DNA from 4 places in the Streptomyces sp. NPDC044002 genome. Region 2 is predicted to be linked to each of the others. Evidence: riboswitches for the same ligand, from Rfam matches in the RefSeq annotation. Region 2 holds a riboswitch; each other region holds the start of a gene.
The links. A riboswitch is a leader RNA that binds a small molecule or an ion and turns the genes downstream of it on or off. The one in region 2 is predicted to bind cobalamin.
Positions count from the first base shown of each region.

Region 1: it holds a riboswitch for cobalamin, as region 2 does, so the genes downstream of both, AC07A6_RS17220 (energy-coupling factor ABC transporter permease) here and metE (5-methyltetrahydropteroyltriglutamate--homocysteine S-methyltransferase) in region 2, are expected to answer to the same signal.
Region 3: it holds a riboswitch for cobalamin, as region 2 does, so the genes downstream of both, AC07A6_RS10285 (prenyltransferase/squalene oxidase repeat-containing protein) here and metE (5-methyltetrahydropteroyltriglutamate--homocysteine S-methyltransferase) in region 2, are expected to answer to the same signal.
Region 4: it holds a riboswitch for cobalamin, as region 2 does, so the genes downstream of both, AC07A6_RS10295 (CoA-acylating methylmalonate-semialdehyde dehydrogenase) here and metE (5-methyltetrahydropteroyltriglutamate--homocysteine S-methyltransferase) in region 2, are expected to answer to the same signal.

Region 1 is NZ_JBWKEZ010000020.1:15,911-20,460, forward strand. Features, by position in the region: gene AC07A6_RS17210 (AMIN-like domain-containing (lipo)protein) at 1-289, shown strand, start outside; gene AC07A6_RS17215 (flavodoxin family protein) at 317-1,036, opposite strand; cobalamin riboswitch at 1,155-1,382, shown strand; gene AC07A6_RS17220 (energy-coupling factor ABC transporter permease) at 1,412-2,110, shown strand; gene AC07A6_RS17225 (energy-coupling factor ABC transporter substrate-binding protein) at 2,110-2,469, shown strand; gene cbiQ (cobalt ECF transporter T component CbiQ) at 2,473-3,222, shown strand; gene AC07A6_RS17235 (energy-coupling factor ABC transporter ATP-binding protein) at 3,213-4,040, shown strand; gene AC07A6_RS17240 (PadR family transcriptional regulator) at 4,154-4,550, shown strand, end outside.
Region 2 is NZ_JBWKEZ010000010.1:134,370-138,919, reverse strand. Features, by position in the region: gene metE (5-methyltetrahydropteroyltriglutamate--homocysteine S-methyltransferase) at 1-1,744, opposite strand, end outside; cobalamin riboswitch at 1,922-2,122, opposite strand; gene AC07A6_RS10815 (MFS transporter) at 2,149-3,354, opposite strand; gene AC07A6_RS10810 (DegT/DnrJ/EryC1/StrS family aminotransferase) at 3,400-4,550, opposite strand, start outside.
Region 3 is NZ_JBWKEZ010000010.1:16,391-20,940, reverse strand. Features, by position in the region: gene AC07A6_RS10285 (prenyltransferase/squalene oxidase repeat-containing protein) at 1-971, opposite strand, end outside; cobalamin riboswitch at 1,070-1,208, opposite strand; gene AC07A6_RS10280 (prenyltransferase/squalene oxidase repeat-containing protein) at 1,530-4,343, shown strand; gene AC07A6_RS10275 (hypothetical protein) at 4,340-4,550, shown strand, end outside.
Region 4 is NZ_JBWKEZ010000010.1:21,659-26,208, forward strand. Features, by position in the region: gene AC07A6_RS10290 (DUF4430 domain-containing protein) at 1-213, opposite strand, end outside; cobalamin riboswitch at 606-776, shown strand; gene AC07A6_RS10295 (CoA-acylating methylmalonate-semialdehyde dehydrogenase) at 970-2,469, shown strand; gene AC07A6_RS10300 (acyl-CoA dehydrogenase family protein) at 2,466-3,620, shown strand; gene AC07A6_RS10305 (enoyl-CoA hydratase/isomerase family protein) at 3,617-4,550, shown strand, end outside.

The sequences.
Region 1 (4,550 bases), on a different contig from region 2:
GCTCGTCTACGACGGGTCGGGACAGCCCGTCCCGCTGGCCGGGAAGTACTTCCTGGAGATCCGCCTGCACCCGGCCGCCGGGCACAATGACGCCGGGGAGAACGTCTACCAGGGGCCCAGGCTCCAGAAGATCTACCTCAGCAAGCTCAAGGGCATGGCCATGACCGGCGACTACGAGGGGTACGTGACCTTCGGCGCCGCCTTCGACACCGCCCCGACCTGGAAGACCTCCGTCCTGCACTCGCCCGAGCGGCTCGTGCTGGACTTCCCGCACCCCAACACCTGCTGACCCGCGGACGGCCCCGGAGCCGCCCGGCTAGCGGTGTTCGGGGTTGGGGAAGTCGAAACGGCAGCCGGCGTCCCACAGGGAACGCTGGTTGCCGTGGGCCGGCATGCCGCCGGCCCGCTTGAGGAGCGCCGCCAGGTGCATCAGGTTCCACGACATGAACGTGGTGTTCCGGTTGGTGAAGTCGTTCTCCGGACCGCCCGAGCCCGGGTCCAGGTAGGAGGGGCCGGGGCCGGCCTCGCCGATCCAGCCCGCGTCGGCCTGGGGCGGAATGGCGTAGCCGAGGTGCTGGAGGCTGTAGAGGATGTTCATGGCGCAGTGCTTGACGCCGTCCTCGTTCCCCGTGATCAGCGCTCCGCCGACGCGCCCGTAGTAGGCGTACTGCCCCTGCTCGTTCAGCAGGGAGGAGCAGGCGTAGAGCCGCTCGATGACCTGCTTCATGACGGAGCTGTTGTCCCCGAGCCAGATCGGGCCGCACAGCACCAGGATGTCGGCGTCCATGATCTGGCTGTACAGGACCGGCCACTGGTCGCTCTCCCAGCCGTGGTCGGTCATGTCCGGCCAGACGCCGGTGGCGATGTCGTGGTCGACGGCGCGGATCAGCGAGGTGCGGGCGCCGGCCGCTTCCATGACGGCCCGGCTCCGCGCGATCAGGCCCTCGGTGTTGCTGGTCTCGGGAGAGCGTTTGAGGGTGCAGTTGACGTAGACGGCGGAGAGGTCCTCGTAGCGGGGGCTGTCGTCGGCGGCCATGCCCTCCACCGTGCCGCGCGCCCGGCGGCCCGGCCAGCGGGCCTGGCCCGTACGGGTGCCCGCGGCCGGGTGGCCGGGTGGCCGGATCGGTCCGGGTTGTGACGGTCCGTGCGGGCGACTAGGGTCGTCTGGCCTTGGTGTTCGGGAAACCGGTGCAAGACCGGTGCGGCCCTCGCCACTGTGATCGGGAAGTCCGGCTCCACTCTCTCCCCCAGACTCCGTCCGGGAGGTGCCCCCACCGCGGGAAGCCACTGGGCCCGCGCGGGAGACCGCACGGTCCCGGGAAGGCGGAGCCAGGGCATCAGCACCCGTGAGCCAGGAGACCGGCCGGGGCGCGTCGTCCATCCACGAGGTGCTGGAGAGGTCTCCCAACCCATGCATATAGCCGAGGGGTTCCTGCCCCCTTTGCACGCGGCCGCCTGGGGCGCCGCGTCCGCCCCCTTCGTCGTCCACGGGGTCCGCGCGCTCACCCGCGAGGTGAAGGCGAACCCGGAGAGCACGCTGCTGCTCGGGGCGTCCGGTGCGTTCACGTTCGTCCTGTCCGCCCTGAAGATCCCTTCTGTGACGGGCAGTTGTTCGCACCCGACGGGGACGGGGCTCGGGGCCATCCTCTTCCGGCCCCCGATCATGGCGGTGCTCGGCACGATCACCCTCCTCTTCCAGGCGCTGCTGCTGGCCCACGGCGGGCTCACCACGCTGGGCGCCAACGTCTTCTCGATGGCCATCGCCGGGCCCTGGGCCGGCTACGGGGTCTACCGGGTGCTGCGGAAGTCCGGCGCGCCGCTGATGGTGACCGTGTTCTTCGGCGCGTTCTTCGCCGACCTGGTCACCTACTGCGTCACCTCCGTCCAGCTGGCGCTGGCCTTCCCCGACCCGGCGAGCGGCTTCCTCGGCTCCCTGGAGAAGTTCGCGGGCATCTTCGCCCTGACCCAGATCCCGCTCGCGATCAGCGAGGGGCTGCTGACGGTGCTCGTGATGCGGCTGCTGATGCAGTCCAGCAAGTCGGACCTGGTCCGGCTCGGCGTCGCGAAGCTGACCGGCGGCACTCAGGCGAAGCAGGAGGCGGCCCTCTGATGAGCCGGAACGCGAAGATCAACACCCTGCTGCTGCTCCTGGTGGCGGCGCTGGCCGTGATCCCGCTCGCGCTGGGGCTCGGCGACGGCAAGGAGGAGCCGTTCGCCGGCGCCGACGCGCAGGCCGAGGCGGCCATCACCGAACTGAAGCCGGACTACGAGCCCTGGTTCGCCCCGCTGTACGAGCCCCCCTCGGGCGAGGTCGAGTCGGCGCTGTTCGCCCTCCAGGCGGCGCTCGGGGCGGGCGTGCTCGCCTACTACTTCGGCATCCGCAAGGGCCGCCGCCAGGGCGCGGCGCAGGCCCTCGCCCAGGCCGCGGCCGCCGAGGCCGGGCCGGACCGCCCGGCCCGGGAGTCGTAGGCGGTGCTGCCGATCGACGTGGCGGCGCACTCCAGCCGCTGGCGGGGCCGCCACCCCCTGGAGAAGGCCCTCCTCGGGCTCGGGCTCACCGTCACCGCGGTGTGCCTGCCGCCCTGGCCGGGCGGGCCGCTGGTGGCCGCCGCGACCCTGGCCGTGCTGCTCGGGCCGGCCGGCGTGGCCGGGCGGCAGCTGTGGCGGGCCTTCCGGGTCCCGCTGGGCTTCTGCGTGACCGGTGCGCTGCCGCTGCTGGTGTCGGTGGGCGGCCCGGACGGGTTCCTCGCCCCGGCCCCGGACGGGCCCCGGCACGCGGCGGAGCTGCTGCTGCGCACCTCGGCGGCCTCGCTCGGGGTGCTGCTGTTCGCCTTCACGACGCCGGTCTCGGACGTGCTGCCGCGGCTGGTGCGGGCCGGGGTGCCGGCGCCGGTGGTGGACGTGGCCCTGGTGATGTACCGGATCGGCTTCCTGCTGCTGGACTCGATGGCCCAGGTCCGGCGCGCCCAGGCGGCCCGGCTGGGGCAGGCGGGCCGGGCGGCGGTGTGGCGTTCGCTGGCCGGGCTCGCGGCGACCTCGTTCGTCCGGGCCTTCGACCGCGCGGCCCGGCTCCAGGAGGGGCTGGCGGGGCGCGGTTACGACGGTGCGCTGCGGGTGCTGGTACCCGACGCGGCGCTGTCCTGGCGGTTCCTGACGGGGTCCGCCGCCCTGCTGACCGCCCTGGTCGCGGGGACCCTCGTACTGAAGGAGCTGTGGTTGTGACCCCGTTGGTGGAGCTGGTCGGCGCGGGGTACGCGTACGAGGACGGCCCGGCCGTGCTGTCCGGGGTGGACTTCGGCATCGCCGAGGGCCGCGCGCTGGTGCTGCTCGGCCGCAACGGCAGCGGCAAGACCACGCTGATGCGGCTGCTGAGCGGGGGCCTGCGGCCCGGCTCGGGGACGCTGCGGCTCGGCGGGGACGAGGTGGCCTACGACCGCAAGGGCCTGGTCCGGCTGCGCACCTCGGTGCAGCTGGTGGTGCAGGACCCGGACGACCAGCTCTTCGCGGCCTCCGTCGAGCAGGACGTGTCCTTCGGCCCGATGAACCTGGGGCTGCCGGCGGCGGAGGTCCGCGAGCGGGTGGACGCCGCGCTCGCCGCGCTGGACATCACCGCGCTGCGGGACCGCCCGACGCACCTGCTGTCGTACGGGCAGCGCAAGCGCGCGGCGATCGCGGGCGCGGTGGCGATGGCCCCGCGGGTGCTGATCCTGGACGAGCCCACGGCCGGGCTCGACCCGGACGGGCAGGAACGCCTCCTGGACGTCCTCGCGGGGCTGCGGGCGGCCGGCACCACGGTGGTCATGGCCACCCACGACGTGGACCTCGCGGTGCGGTGGGCGGACGACGCGGCCGTGCTGACCCCTTCGGGGATCCGGACGGGGCCGGCCGCCGAGCTGCTCTCGGACCCGGAGCTGCTCGCGTCGGCGGGGCTGCGGTCGGCCTGGGCGCCGGTGGTCGCCGCGTTCCTGCGGGCGCGGGGGGTGCTGACGGACGGGGTGCCGGGGCCGCGGACGCCGGAGGAGCTCGCGGCGCTGGGCTGAGCCGGAGCCCCGCAGGGGCGGACCGTGAAGCGGGGTGGCCCTGCGGGGCGGGGTGTCCGGTGTGCCCACCCGTCCCGCCCTGCGGGACGATTGCCCACACCTAGGATGGCCGCATGTCGCTGCCGCACGCCATTCTCACCGCGCTGATGGAGAAGCCCTCGTCGGGGCTGGAGCTGACGCGGCGGTTCGACAAGTCGATCGGCTACTTCTGGTCCTCGACGCACCAGCAGATCTACCGGGAGCTGGGGCGGCTGGAGGAGGCGGGGCTGATCCGGGCGCTGCCCAGCGAGGTGCCCGTGCGCGGGCAGAAGAAGGAGTACGAGGTCCTGCCCGACGGCCGCGCGGAGCTGGCGCGGTGGGTGGACGAGAGCCAGGATCCGAAGCCGGTGCGGGACGCGCTGCTGCTGCGGATCCGCGCGGCGGCGGTGGTCGGGCCGCAGGGGCTGGGCCCGGAGCTGCGGCGCCATCTGGACCTGCACCGGGCGCAGTTGGCCACGTACGAGGCCATCG
Region 2 (4,550 bases):
CGTCGCGTACGAAGGACCAGGCGAGCATGGTGACGGGGCCGGTCAGCATGCCCTTGACCGGCTTGGCCGTCAGGGACTGGGCGTAGGAGGTCCAGCGGACGGTCATCGGCTCGGGGCGGGAGATGTCGCCGGCCAGGACCGGGGGCCGGACGTAGCGGGTGCCGTAGGACTGCACCCATCCGTGCTGTGTGGCCAGGTAGCCGGTGAGCCGTTCGGCGAAGTACTGGACCATGTCGTTGCGTTCGGGTTCGCCGTGCACCAGGACGTCGAGGCCGGTCTTCTCCTGGAAGGCGACGACCTCCTCGATCTCGCCCTTGATGCGCGCCTCGTAGCCGGCGGTGTCGATCCGGCCGGCCCGCAGGTCCGCGCGGGCCGCCCGCAGCTCGTCGGTCTGCGGGAAGGAACCGATCGTGGTGGTCGGCAGCAGCGGCAGGCCCAGGCGGGCCCGTTGGGCGGCGGTGCGCTCGGCATAGGGCTGGGAGCGGCGGCCGTCGGCGTCGGTGATCGCCCGGGTGCGGTCCCGTACGGCCGGGTCGTGGGTGAGGGCGGATGCGGCGCGGGAGGCCAGGTCGGCCCGGTTCGCCGCGAGTTCGGCGGTGATGGCGTCCGTGCCCTGGGCCAGGCCGCGGGCCAGGACGGAGATCTCCCGGGTCTTCTGGCGGGCGAAGGCGAGCCAGCGGCGGACCTGCGTGTCGATGTCCCGCTCGGCGGAGGCGTCGAGCGGGACGTGCAGCAGGGAGCAGGAGGCGGCGACGTCAACCCGGTCGGCGAGGCCGAGGAGGGTACCGAGGGTGGTCAGGGACCTCTGGTAGTCGTTGATCCAGATGTTGCGGCCGTTGACCACGCCCGCGACGAGGCGCTTGCCGGGCAGGCCGCCCACGGAGGCCAGGTCGTCGAGGTTGGCCGCGCCGCTGTCGGTGAAGTCGAGCCCGAGGCCCTCGACCGGGGAGGCCGCGAGGATCCGGAGGGCGTCACCGAGCCTGCCGAAGTACGAGGCGACCAGCAGCCTGGAGCGGTCGGTCAGGGCGCCGAGCTCTCGGTACGCGCGGGCGGCGGCGTTCAGCTCCGCCGGGGTGCGGTCCTGCACGAGCGCGGGCTCGTCGAGCTGGACCCATTCCGCTCCGGCGGCCCGCAGGGCGGCGAGGACCTCCGCGTAGACGGGCAGCAGCCGGTCCAGCAGGGTGATCGGCTGGAAGTCGGGGGCCACGCCCGGGGCCGGCTTGGCCAGCAGCAGGTAGGTGACCGGCCCGACGAGGACCGGGCGGGCCGTGTGTCCGAGCGCGAGGGCCTCCCGCAGTTCGGCGACCTGCTTGCCGGGGTCCGCGGTGAAGACGGTGTCCGGGCCCAGTTCGGGGACCAGGTAGTGGTAGTTGGTGTCGAACCACTTGGTCATTTCCAGCGGGGCGACGTCCTGGGTGCCGCGCGCCATGGCGAAGTAGCCGTCGAGCGCGTCGGCCGCGACGGCCTCGCGGTGCCGGGCGGGGACGGCGCCGACCATGACGCTGGTGTCGAGCACGTGGTCGTAGTACGAGAAGTCACCGGTCGGGATCTCGGTGATACCGGCCTCGGCCAGCTGCTGCCAGTTCGAACGGCGCAGGCCGGCTGCGGTCTCCCGGAGGGCTTCGGCGCTGACGCGGCCCTTCCAATAGCCCTCGACGGCCTTCTTCAGTTCGCGGCTCTGGCCCTGGCGGGGGTAGCCGTACACGGTGGCTCGTGCTGCCGCGGCTGCGGGCTTCGCTGTCACGGAACTCTCCTTCGCGAGATGTGTCCAGGAACGTCCCGGCAACGGGACGCGGACGCGAAGGGAACGCCAGAGCGTACGGACCGCGCTGCGGGAATGCAGCGGGCGCCGCTCGCTGTGCACGCCGACCCGCCCACGAGGTCACCGGGATGTCCGTACGCGGAACGGTCCGCGTACGGGCAGCGGGCAGGTCTTCGGACTCGCGGGCACGCCTGCCGGTCTCCCGGCGGGCACCTACTGGCCGTCGCTTCCCAGGACCGTTGTCCGGTCCCAGTGCGTATGACGGCGGTCGTTCCCGCTCACCGCTGCGGGGCAGTCCCGGATTCCCACCGGGTTCCCTCTTACGACGCATCCCGCCTGGCGGACGGGGCGAACCAGCTGCACCGGCCACCCTAGCCGACGCGGCGTCAGGGGCGGTGCAGCCGGGGGGCCAGGGCTGCCATCGCCGCCATCAGCGCCGGCAGCACCAGCATCGCCCACCGCAGGGTCGTCGCCTCCGCGAGGGCGCCGATGACCGGGGGGCCCGCGAGGAAGCCGACGTAGCCGACGGCCGAGACGGCGGCGATGGAGGAGCCGGTGTGCCCGGGCCGCAGGCCGGCCGCGTGGGCGAAGACGAGGGGGATGACCGCGGCCATGCCCAGGCCGAGCAGGGTGTACCCGACGAAGCCCGCCGTGGTCGTCGCGTCGAGGATCGGGATCAGGGCGCCGGTGCCCGCGACCACGGCGCACAGGAAGGTGAAGCGGGCCGTGCCGAGGCGGGCGCGCAGCCGGTCGGCGGTGAGGCGGCCGACGACCATGCCCGCGGAGAAGACGGCGTACCCGAGGCCCGCGGCGCCCGCGGAGGCTCCGGTCTCCTCCTTCAGGTAGACGGCGCCCCAGTCGTTGACGACCCCCTCCCCCATCAGGGCGCAGAACGCCACGAGCCCGGGGATCCACAGGCCCGGACCGGGCAGGGCCAGCAGGGGGCCGGTCCTGGACGGGCCGCCGGTCCGCGGCGGTTCGGGGGCGAGGGCCGTGGCCGCCGTCCCCGCGACCGCCAGCAGTACGAGGGCGGTCACCGTGAAGTGGGCCCGGATGCCGACGCCGGCGGAGGCCGCGAGGCCGCCCGCCGTGGCGCCGGCGATGCCGCCGAGGCTGAACATGGCGTGGAAGCCGCCGAGCACGGGGCGCCCGTAGGCACGTTCGACCAGGACGCCCTGGGTGTTCATCGCGACGTCGACGGCCGTGTTGCCGCAGGCGAACACGGCCAGGGCCACCGTCAGCACCGCGAGGTCCGGGACGAACGGCAGGCTCGCGAGCGCGCCCAGGTAGGCGGCCATGCCGGTGCACAGGACCCTGCGGCTGCCGTACCTGGCCACCAGGCCGCCGACCAGCGGCAGCCCCGCGAAGGCGCCGCCGCTCAGGCCGACGAGGGCCACGGCCAGTTCCCCGGCGGACAGGTCCAGCCGGCTCTGGACGCCGGGTACCCGGGACGCCCAGGTGGCGAAGGCCGCCCCGGTGACGAAGAAGACCGCGCAGACGGCCAGCCGCATCGTCCGCGGGCGCGGACTGCGGGCGCGGGCGGGCGGCGCCGTGCGTCCGGCCGCCGTCCCGGGCTCGGGCTCGTTGCGCATCTGCGTCCGTCCCCTTGTCGTTCGTGTCCTGTCCGTCCCGGCCCGTCAGTGCGCCGGGCCGGCCGTCCGCCGGGTCAGGTCGATCAGCGCGTCCCGCTCCTCGACGAGAACCTTGTACAGGACCTCGGCGTAACGGTGCATCGTCGTCGCGTCGTTGGGCGGGCCGAAGGAGCTGAGGCTCTGTCCGAGGACCAGGCGGCGCAGGCAGACCTCCTCGCTGACGGGGTACTGCGCCGGATCGTAGTGGTGGCCGGGGCGTGCGTGTCCGCAGCTCCAGGGGCAGCCGCGGCCGTAGCCGCGGAGCTCCTGGAACAGGGTCTGTCCGGGTACCGGCTGCGGCTGCCAGCGCGTGATGTGCAGGCCCTCGGCGTTCACCGCCCGGGCGAGGGCGTCGCGGAAGGCGGCGACGGGGAGGCCGTCGAGACCGAGCTCCTCGGGCACGACGAGCAGCGGGTAGAAGAAGTACACGTGCGTGCGGTCCTCGGGGACGGCGGGCGTGCGGATGCCGGGTACGCCGGCCAGGGCCCGCGTGAGGGCGGCCCCGTTGGCCTGCCGGACGCGGGACATCTGCGGCAGGCGGGTGAGCTGGGACCGGGCGAACGCGGCCGCGAGGACATCGATCCGGTAGTTCCAGCCCATGATGCGGGCGTTGTAGTCGCGGCTCTGGCCCGGGAGTTCCTCGCCGAACATCAGCACCCGCCGGGCCAGCCGCTGCTGTTCCTCGTCGCGCGTCGCGAACAGGCCGCCCTCGCCGAGGGCGGAGAGGGTCTTGGACCCGTTGAGGCTGGCGCCGCTCAGGGTGCCGAGGGACCCGACGGGGCGGCCCCGGTACTCGGCGCCGTGTGCCTGGGAGGCGTCCTCGATGAGGGCGAGGCCGTGCCGGTCCGTGATCGCCCGCAGGGCGTCGTAGTCGGCGGGCAGGCCGTTGAGGTCCACGGCGACGACGGCGCGGGTGCGGTCGGTGATCCGCTCCTCGATCCGGGCGGGGTCGATGTTGAAGGTGGTGGGGTCGGTGTCCACGAACACCGGGATCGCGTTGGCCTGGAGCACGCAGGAGGCCGAGGCTAGGAAGGTGTCGGCGGGCACGAGCACCTCGTCGCCCGGCTCGACTCCCGCGGCCGCGATCGCCATGTGCAGGGCCGCGGTGCCGGAATTGGCGGCGAGGACGTGCGGCATGCCGGTGTACTCGGCCCAGG
Region 3 (4,550 bases), 120 kb from region 2:
GGCGCGGTGTCGGAGGGCTTGTACTTGAAGCCGCCCGCCGGGTTGTACTGATTGGCGATCAGAAAATCGATCGGGGTCTTGCCGCTGCCGGTGAGGAAAGCACCCGTCTGCGGGTTGAACCCGCAGGCGTTCAGTCCGGCGACGCCCCAGCCGTTGGAGCTGGTGTTGACCCCGTAGAGGGAGTTGAACGCGCCGCTACCGGAGACGAGCCTGCTCTTGAGGAAGTTCTTCGCCTGGACGACGTCGGCGTCGGTGTTCGGGACACCGGACACGCACAGGGCGGCCATGGCCGCACCGGTCATGTCGACGTCGCTCGCGGAGTTCAGGACGGTCGGGTTGCCCTCGGCCTTGTTGAAGGTCCAGCCGCCGTCCACGTGCTGGTTGGCACGGATGCGGGTGACCATCGAGTCGGTCAGCGCCTGCGGTACCCGGGCACCTCCGGCCTGGGTCTTGGCTCCGCCCAGCGAAAGGGCCGCGAAGACGGTGCCGTTGAAGTTCCCGGACGGGCCGAAGTAACCGGCCTCGGCCGTCTGCCAGTACGAGTAGATGTCGGCTATCAGATTGCGGGAGGCCGAGACGCGCGCCGGGTCGATACCGGCGGCGTAGGCGTTGAGCGTGCCGCGCTCGTAGTCGGTGACCACCGGGGAGGCCTGCGGCCAGCCCGCCGTCGACAGCAGGTTGCGGTAGACGGTGCGCGCGTTCTTCGTGGTGTCGCCGCCGGGGTAGACGTCGGCGACGGCCGTGCCGGCTGCCGCGAACGCACCGAACGCCCACTCGTTGGACAGGCCACTGCCCGCGTACGAACCATCGGCAGCCTGAAGGGACTTGAGATAGCTCACACCGTTCGTCCTGGACGTGGCGATCTGCGCGGGCGAGGAGGTCGCGGAGGCGGGCAGCGTGGTCAGGACGAGCGCGCCGAGCGCGGCGGGCGCCACGAACACGAGGCGGCGCGGGGTACGGATACGGGACATGGCCTGCTCCTGGAAATGAGGGACGCCGACCCGACCGCAGCTCTCGCAGGCGGGCAGCCCGGAGCTCGGTGGCGGCCGTCCGAACGCGTGGTACGGCTTGAGATGTGCCTCGCCAGATGGGCATTCGGGCTCGGTGACGGCCCCCTGCCGTCCCACACCGCTGCGCGTCAGCCCCGGATTCGCACCGGGTTCCCCCATGTGGCAGCCCAGGACGCTACCCGAGTGATCAAGGGTCTGCCAGCCGATGCGCGGTGGATCCGTCAGAGGGTTCTCGTGCCTTGCCGCGTGAGACGCAGACCACCTTGACGGTGTGTCAATCCGCGTGGTCCACTCCGACCGATAAGCACTCAGCTCCAGGGGAAGCCGGTCGAAATCCGGCGCTGACCCGCAACCGTAGGCCCGGCACCGCCGGGCGAGTCGGAATGCCTGGAGCCGGATTCTGCAGCGAGAAACGCCGTCGCGGACTACGGCGTGGTTCGAAACGGCTCCCCCGTGGCCCCACGGGCTGTGGAGCCCTTTGCCACGCACTGGTCCGCCCGGCTGACACGAGGGGCCGTGGTGGGGACCGCACAGCAAGCAGAGCGACACCCGGGAAGCAAGGGGCTGCTGTCGCTCGTATCGGCGGCGCTGCTGGCCTTCGCCGCGAGCGCGGCCTTCGCCGGCGCAGCGGCACCTGCCTCGGCCGACCCGATCGAGCGGTGCACGGCCACCACCGGGGCGATCGTCGCCGTGGACTTCGGCCCGTTCGGCGGCAAGGTGGAGAAGGGCTGCGACACCACCCCCACCACCGGCTACGAGCTGCTGCAGACCGCCGGGTTCACCATGACGGGCACCGTCCACGACGGGCCCGCCTTCCTCTGCCGCATCGGCAAGGGCACCGGCACCCAGTACCCGACCCCCGACAAGGAACCCTGCGTCCTCACGCCCCAGGCCACCGCCTACTGGTCGTACTGGACGGCCTCGCCCGGGCAGCGCAAGTGGTCCTACAGCCAGCAAGGGGCCATGGCCCGGAACCCGAAGCCGGGCGACGTGGAGGCCTGGGTGTACGGCGGCACGGACATCGCCGGCACCAAGGGCAGGCCGTCCTTCTCCCCGGACGACGTCCGCGGCTACTCCACCCCCGACCCCACCGTCCCGATGGCCCCGCCCCGGGTGCCGGCCGGACGCATCGACGTACCCGCGGCCGCCCGCTGGGTCACCGGGACGCTGACGGACGGGGAGCGCGTCGTCGACGAGGGCTCCACGGCCCCCAACCACTTCCTCTCCACGGAGGCCGTCTTCGCCCTCGCGGCGGCCGACCGCAAGAGCCCGGCGGCGAAGAAGACCGCCGATTTCCTCGCGACGCCCGCGCAGACGGACGCGTACGCCTACCCGGCCGGCAGGGACGGCATCCCGGACGCCACCGCCGCGGCCCGGCTCGCGCTGGTCGCCGAGGCCACCGGCAAGGACCCGCGCGCGTTCGGCGGGCACGACCTGCTCGGCGACCTGGTCACGTACGCCTGCCCCCGCGACATCGGCGACGGCGAGACGGTCGAAGGCTGCTTCACCAAGGGCGACTTCCGTACGACCGGGCAGGCCGACGCCCAGGCCATGGCCATGATCGCGCTGGTCAACGCGGGTATGACCCCGCCCCCCGGCTCCGTGGCCCGGCTGACCGCCCTGCAGTGCGAGGACGGCGGATTCACCAGCGTCCTCATCCGGCCCGGCAGTCCCGGGTGCGAGAGCGAGGCCGGCGCCACCGGCCTGATCACCCTGGCCCTGGAGCGGGCCGGCGGCCACGAGGCGGTGCTCCAGAAGGCCCGGAACCACCTGAAGCGGTCCCAGCTGGCGACCGGCGCCTGGCCCGCGGTCTCCTACGAGACGACCGGCAACCCGGCCGCCACCGCCTGGGCCGCCCAGGCGCTGCGCGCCCTCGGCGACGAGGCGTTCGCGGACGCCGGCGTCTCCTGGCTCTCCGGGCACCAGCTCCCGGCGGGCGGATTCGGCTTCGCCGAGGACGACACCGAGCCGAGGCTCCACCCCACCGCGGCGGCTGCCCTCGCGGGCGCCGGCGGTGACCTCGTCTCGTTGACCGCCAAGCCGGCCGAACCGCCGACCCCGACCACGCCGCCTACCCCCACCACTCCACCCACCCCGACCACGCCACCTACCCCGAGCACACCGCCGGCCGGTGAAGGGCCCGACCTGCAGAAGGGCGCCGCGTACCTGACGGCCCCCTCCCGCCTGGTCCAAGGCCGCTTCTACGAGAGCCGGCCCGAATCCGGATTCGCCGACTACGGCCTGACCATCGACGGCGCGTACGCGCTCGCCGCCACAGGCGGGGACAACGCCGCCCTGCGCAACATCGTCGACTTCATGGACAAGGGCGGCAAGGACGGCCAGAAGCGGGGCATCCACGACTGGACCCTCGTGGGCACCAAGTACGAGAACGGCGGCTCCATCGGCAAGGCGGCGGTGCTCGCCCAGGCCGTGGGCCGCGATCCGCGGAACTTCGGCGGCCAGGACCTGATCGCCGCCCTCGCGAAGATCACCTGCCAGGCGAAGACCTCGACCGTCCAGCAGTGCGCGGCCAAGGGCAACTACGCCTACGCCACTTCCGTCTTCAAGCAGTCCCTCGGTGTCATGGCCCAGCTCCGCGCCGGCGAGAAGGCCGCCGCGGCCGATCCGGCCGCCTACCTCAAGAGCCTCCAGACCCCGTCCGGCGCCTGGGTCAGCCTGATCGGCGAACCCAGCGGCCCCGAAGTGGACTCGACCGCCATGGCCGCCATGACCGTGGACCTGCTGCCCGACGCCGGCTCCCAGGCGGCGGTGGACAAGGCACTCGCCTGGCTGGCCACCCAGCAGAAGGAGGACGGCGGCTTCCCGGGCGCCGCCGGGAACTCCGTCAACTCCGCGGCCCTGGCCGTCCAGGGGCTGTCGCTGGACGCGCCCAAGTACGGCGCCCAGATCGCCAAGGCCCGCGCGTTCCTGGCGAGCCAGCAGAACGGCGACGGCGGCTTCAACGTGGCCAAGGGCGGCCAGACCGGCTCCGACCTCCGCGCCTCCGCCCAGGCCGTCGGCGGCGCCACCGGCATCTCCTTCGGCACGCTGACCCGCGACCTGACCGGCACCACCCCCCAGCCCGTGCCCGGCATCTCCGGAGGAACGTCCGGTGGTACCTCGGGCGGCAACGGCTCGCCCGTCATCGTGACGCCGGGCGAGAACGGCGGCGGCACGGGCTCCGCGGGTGGCTCCGGGGCTGGTGGCGGTCCCCTCGCGTCCACCGGAGCCCGGGTCGGCACGCTCGCCGCGGCCGCGCTGGTCCTGACCCTCGGCGGCTGGGGCGTCACCCGTGCCGCGAAGCGCCACCGCCGGCCGGGAGCGGGAGCATGAGCCGCGACCGCGCCGTGCGCGCCTTCGCCCGGGCCGCCGCCGCGCTGGGGCTGACGGTGGCGGCCTTCGCCGCCACCGCTGCCCCGGCCGGCGCCGCGCCGCAGCCGATGGCTCAGTGCACCACCTCTTCGGGGGTCGTCCTCGCCGTGGACTTCAGCCACTGGGGCGGCCCCGTCTACCGCTCCTGCGGCACCACCCCCACGACGG
Region 4 (4,550 bases), 110 kb from region 2:
GGTGCCGCCCGTGGCCGTCGTGACGTCGTGGCCCTTGGTCTTGATCTTGCCCTTGAACAGCAGCCCGTCGGGGCCCTGAACGGTCAGGCCGACCTTGACGGCCGCGTTCGTGTTCGGCTGGGGGGCGGCCTCGGCCACGGCCGGAGCGCCGGCGAGAGCGAGCCCGAGGGCGACCGCGGTGATCACGGAGCGGCGGGCGGGGAACTGGCGCATGACGCCTTCTTCCTGAGAGGGACGAGGGTCTGAGCCGAGGTCCCTCCGCCGCACGTGCCCGTCCCCCTGCCCGTCTCCGTGAGGAAACGGGCAGGGGTCGCCGACCCGGGGTGGGGGCTTCGCGCTGCAGACCATGACAGTGGGAAGCAGTACGCATCGCACCCCGGGTACTCCGACTCGCGGTGCCCTCCGGGCCCCGCACACGGTTGCAGGTCAGCGCCGGATTCCCACCGGCTTCCCCCAGTTGTGCATGCATTCGGTTGTGAGCTCCCGCCGCGCGGGCCGGAGCAGAACGCATCGTACGACCTGGTGGGCGTGGGCTGGAAGCGGGTTCTGTGAGATGGCCCGTCCGTGCGTCGGCCCTGGACTTACTAGGACGTCCAACTATATGTTCGTGGCACAAGGTCCGCGGTGCAGGGAAGCCGGTGTGAGTCCGGCACGGTCCCGCCACTGTGACCGGGGAGTGTGCTGCCATCCACACGCCACTGACGAGGTCTGTCGGGAAGGCGGGCGGCACGCGGGGATCCGGGAGTCAGGATACCGGCCGCGGATTGTTCCGTGTTGTCCACGAGGATGGAGCAGACACGCATGGCACCGGTTTGTACCCACGACCCTGGTGATCCGGCGGAGCGCGCACACACCGATTCGGCGCGCTCGTAGTTCTCACGGCAGTCCGCAGCGGCGCACCCCCACCCGAGTGCGGTCCGTCGGCCTGCCGTGCCATCCCCGGATCCAACCTGACGAGAGCAGGCATCCATGGTCCGTGAACTCACCCATTTCATCGGCGGAAAGCACACCACCGGCACCTCCGGGCTCTTCGCCGACGTGTACGACCCCAACACCGGCTCCGTCCAGGCCCGCGTACCGCTGGCCGGGCGCGCCGACACCGAAGAGGCGATCGCCAACGCCGAAGACGCACAGGCGGAATGGGGGAAGTGGAACCCGCAGCGCCGGGCCCGCGTCCTGCTGCGGTTCCTCCAGCTCGTCGAGGGCGAGCGGGACAGCCTCGCGCGGCTGCTGTCCGCCGAGCACGGCAAGACCGTCGCCGATGCTCACGGGGACCTGCAACGCGGTCTGGAAGTCGTGGAATTCGCCGCCGGCGTCCCCCACCTCCTCAAGGGGGAGTTCACCGACAACGCCGGCACCGGCATCGACGTGCACTCCCTGCGCAGCCCCCTCGGGGTCGTCGCCGGAATCACCCCCTTCAACTTCCCCGCCATGATCCCGCTGTGGCAGGCCGCACCCGCCCTGGCCTGCGGCAACGCGTTCATCCTCAAGCCGTCCGAACGCGATCCGTCCGTGCCCCTGCGACTGGCGGAGCTGTTCCTCGAAGCCGGTCTGCCGCCGGGCGTCCTCAACGTGGTCAACGGCGGCAAGGAAGCGGTCGACACCCTCCTCGAAGACCCGCGCGTACAGGCCCTGGGCTTCGTCGGCTCCACGCCGATCGCCGCGCACATCTACGCCACGGCCGCCGCGCACGGCAAGCGCGCCCAGTGCTTCGGCGGCGCGAAGAACCACATGATCGTGATGCCCGACGCCGACCTGGACCAGGCCGTCGACGCCCTGATCGGGGCCGGCTACGGTTCTGCGGGCGAGCGCTGCATGGCCGTCTCCGTCGCCGTGCCCGTCGGGGAGGAGACCGCCGACCGGCTGGTCGCCGCCCTCAAGGACCGCATCGGCACCCTGCGGATCGGCCGGTCCGACGACCCCGACGCGGACTTCGGTCCCCTGGTGAGCCGCGACGCCCTCGACCGCGTGCGCCGCTACGTGGACATCGGCGTCGGCGAGGGCGCCGAACTCGTCGTGGACGGACGCGGGTTCACCCTGGACGGCCACGAGAACGGCTTCTTCGCGGGAGCGACGCTCTTCGACCGCGTCTCCCCGCAGATGCGCGTCTACCGCGAGGAGATCTTCGGCCCCGTCCTGTGCGTCGTACGGGCCGCCGACTTCGAGGAGGCGCTGCGCCTGCCCAGTGAGCACCCCTTCGGGAACGGCGTGGCGATCTTCACCCGGGACGGGGACACCGCCCGCGAGTTCACCCGCCGCGTCAACACCGGCATGGTCGGCGTCAACGTACCCATCCCGGTGCCCGTCGCCTACCACACCTTCGGCGGCTGGAAGAAGTCCGGATTCGGCGACCTGAACCAGCACGGGCCCGACTCGATCCGCTTCTACACCCGTACCAAGACCGTCACCTCGCGCTGGCCCTCCGGGGTCAAGGAGGGCGCGAGCTTCACCATCCCGACGATGGGGTGAACGCCGTGACCACCACCCTCACCGAGGACCAGCTCGCCCTCGCCGAGGTCACCCTCGACTTCGCCCGGGAACAGCTCGCCCCGCACGCCGTCGCCTGGGACCAGGACAAGCACTTCCCCGTCGACGTCATCCGGCGCGCCGCCTCCCTCGGCCTCGCCGGCGTGTACGTACGCGAGGAACACGGCGGCTCCGGCCTCAGCCGCAGCGACGGAGTGCTCGTCTTCGAGACCCTGGCGACGGGCTGCCCGTCGATCGCCGGCTACCTCTCCATCCACAACATGGTCGCCTGGATGATCGACCGGTACGGCGACGACGTCCAGCGCGCCCGCCGGCTGCCCGGTCTCTGCTCCGCGGCGACCCTGGGCAGCTACTGCCTGACCGAACCGGGTGCCGGTTCCGACGCCGCCGCGTTGCGCACCCGCGCCGAGCGGCGTGGCGACCACTACGTACTGACCGGCGTCAAGCAGTTCATCTCCGGCGCCGGCGCCTCGGACCTCTACGTGGTCATGGCACGGACGGGCGAGCCCGGCCCCGGCGGGATTTCGGCCTTCGTCGTCGAGCGCGACGACCCCGGAGTCTCCTTCGGCCCCAACGAACGCAAGATGGGCTGGAACGCCCAGCCGACCCGCCAGGTGGTCCTCGACGGCGTCCGGATCCCCGCCGGTCGGCGGCTCGGCGCGGAAGGCGACGGTTTCCGCATCGCCATGAACGGCCTGAACGGCGGCCGCCTGGGCATCGCCGCCTGCTCGCTCGGCGGCGCGCAGAGCGCCCTCGACCGGAGCCTGTCCTACCTGGCCGACAGGGAGGCGTTCGGCAGCCGTCTTCTGGACGCGCAGGCGCTCCAGTTCCGCCTGGCCGACATGGCCACCGAGCTCGCCGCCGCCCGGGCCCTGGTCCGGCAGGCCGCCGAAGCCCTGGACAGCGGCGACCCACTGGCCCCGCGCCTGTGCGCGATGGCCAAGCGTTTCGCCACCGATACCGGGTACGCGGTGGCTGACGCGGCCCTCCAGCTGCACGGCGGCTACGGCTACCTCAGTGAATACGGCATCGAGAAGATCGTCCGCGACCTGCGGGTCCACCAGATCCTGGAAGGCACCAACGAGGTCATGCGCGTCATCGTCGCGCGCGGACTCACGGAGACACTGCGATGACCAACGACAAGCCCGTGGACCACCACGACGACGAGGACGTCCTCGTGCGCGCCGAAGGCCGCGCCGGGTACGTCACCCTCAACCGGCCGAAGGCCCTCAACGCCCTCAGCCACCCCATGGTGCTCCGCATCGAGGAGGCGCTCACGGCCTGGGCGGACGACCCCGCGGTCGACCTGGTCGTCATCGAGGGCGCCGGAGACCGGGGCCTGTGCGCCGGGGGAGACATCCGTGCGATCCACGAGGACGCCCGCACCGGCGGAACCGCCTCGGCGGACTTCTGGCGCGACGAGTACCGGCTCAACGCCCTGATCGCCTGCTACCCCAAACCGTACGTCGCCCTCATGGACGGCATCGTCATGGGCGGCGGGGTCGGCGTCTCCGCCCACGGCAGCGTCCGCATCGTCACCGAACGCTCCAAGGTCGCCATGCCCGAGACCGGCATCGGCTTCGTCCCCGACGTCGGCGGCACCTACCTCCTCGCCCTCGCCCCCGGAGAACTCGGCACCCACCTCGCCCTCACAGGAGCCCCCGTCGGAGCGGCCGACGCGCTCCTGTGCGGACTCGCCGACCACTTCGTGCCCTCGGCCGCGCTGCCGGCACTGGCCCGGGAGCTGGGAGCGGACTCCGTCCGCGCCGTACTGGAGCGGCACGTGCAGGAGCCCCCGGCAGGGAGCCTCGCCGCCGCCCGGGAGTGGATCGACCGCTGCTACGCCGCCGACACCGCGGAGGAGATCGTGGCACGGCTGCTGGCCTCGGGCGTTCCTGCCGCGAAGGCCGCGGCGGACACCCTGGCCGCCAAGTCCCCGACCGCCGTGAAGGTCACCCTGGCCGCGCTCCGCCGGGCACGGCGGCTCGGCCCGCTGGAGCGCGTACTGGAGCAGGAGTACCGCGTCTCCTGCGCGGCACTGTCCTCGCCCGACCTGGTCGAGG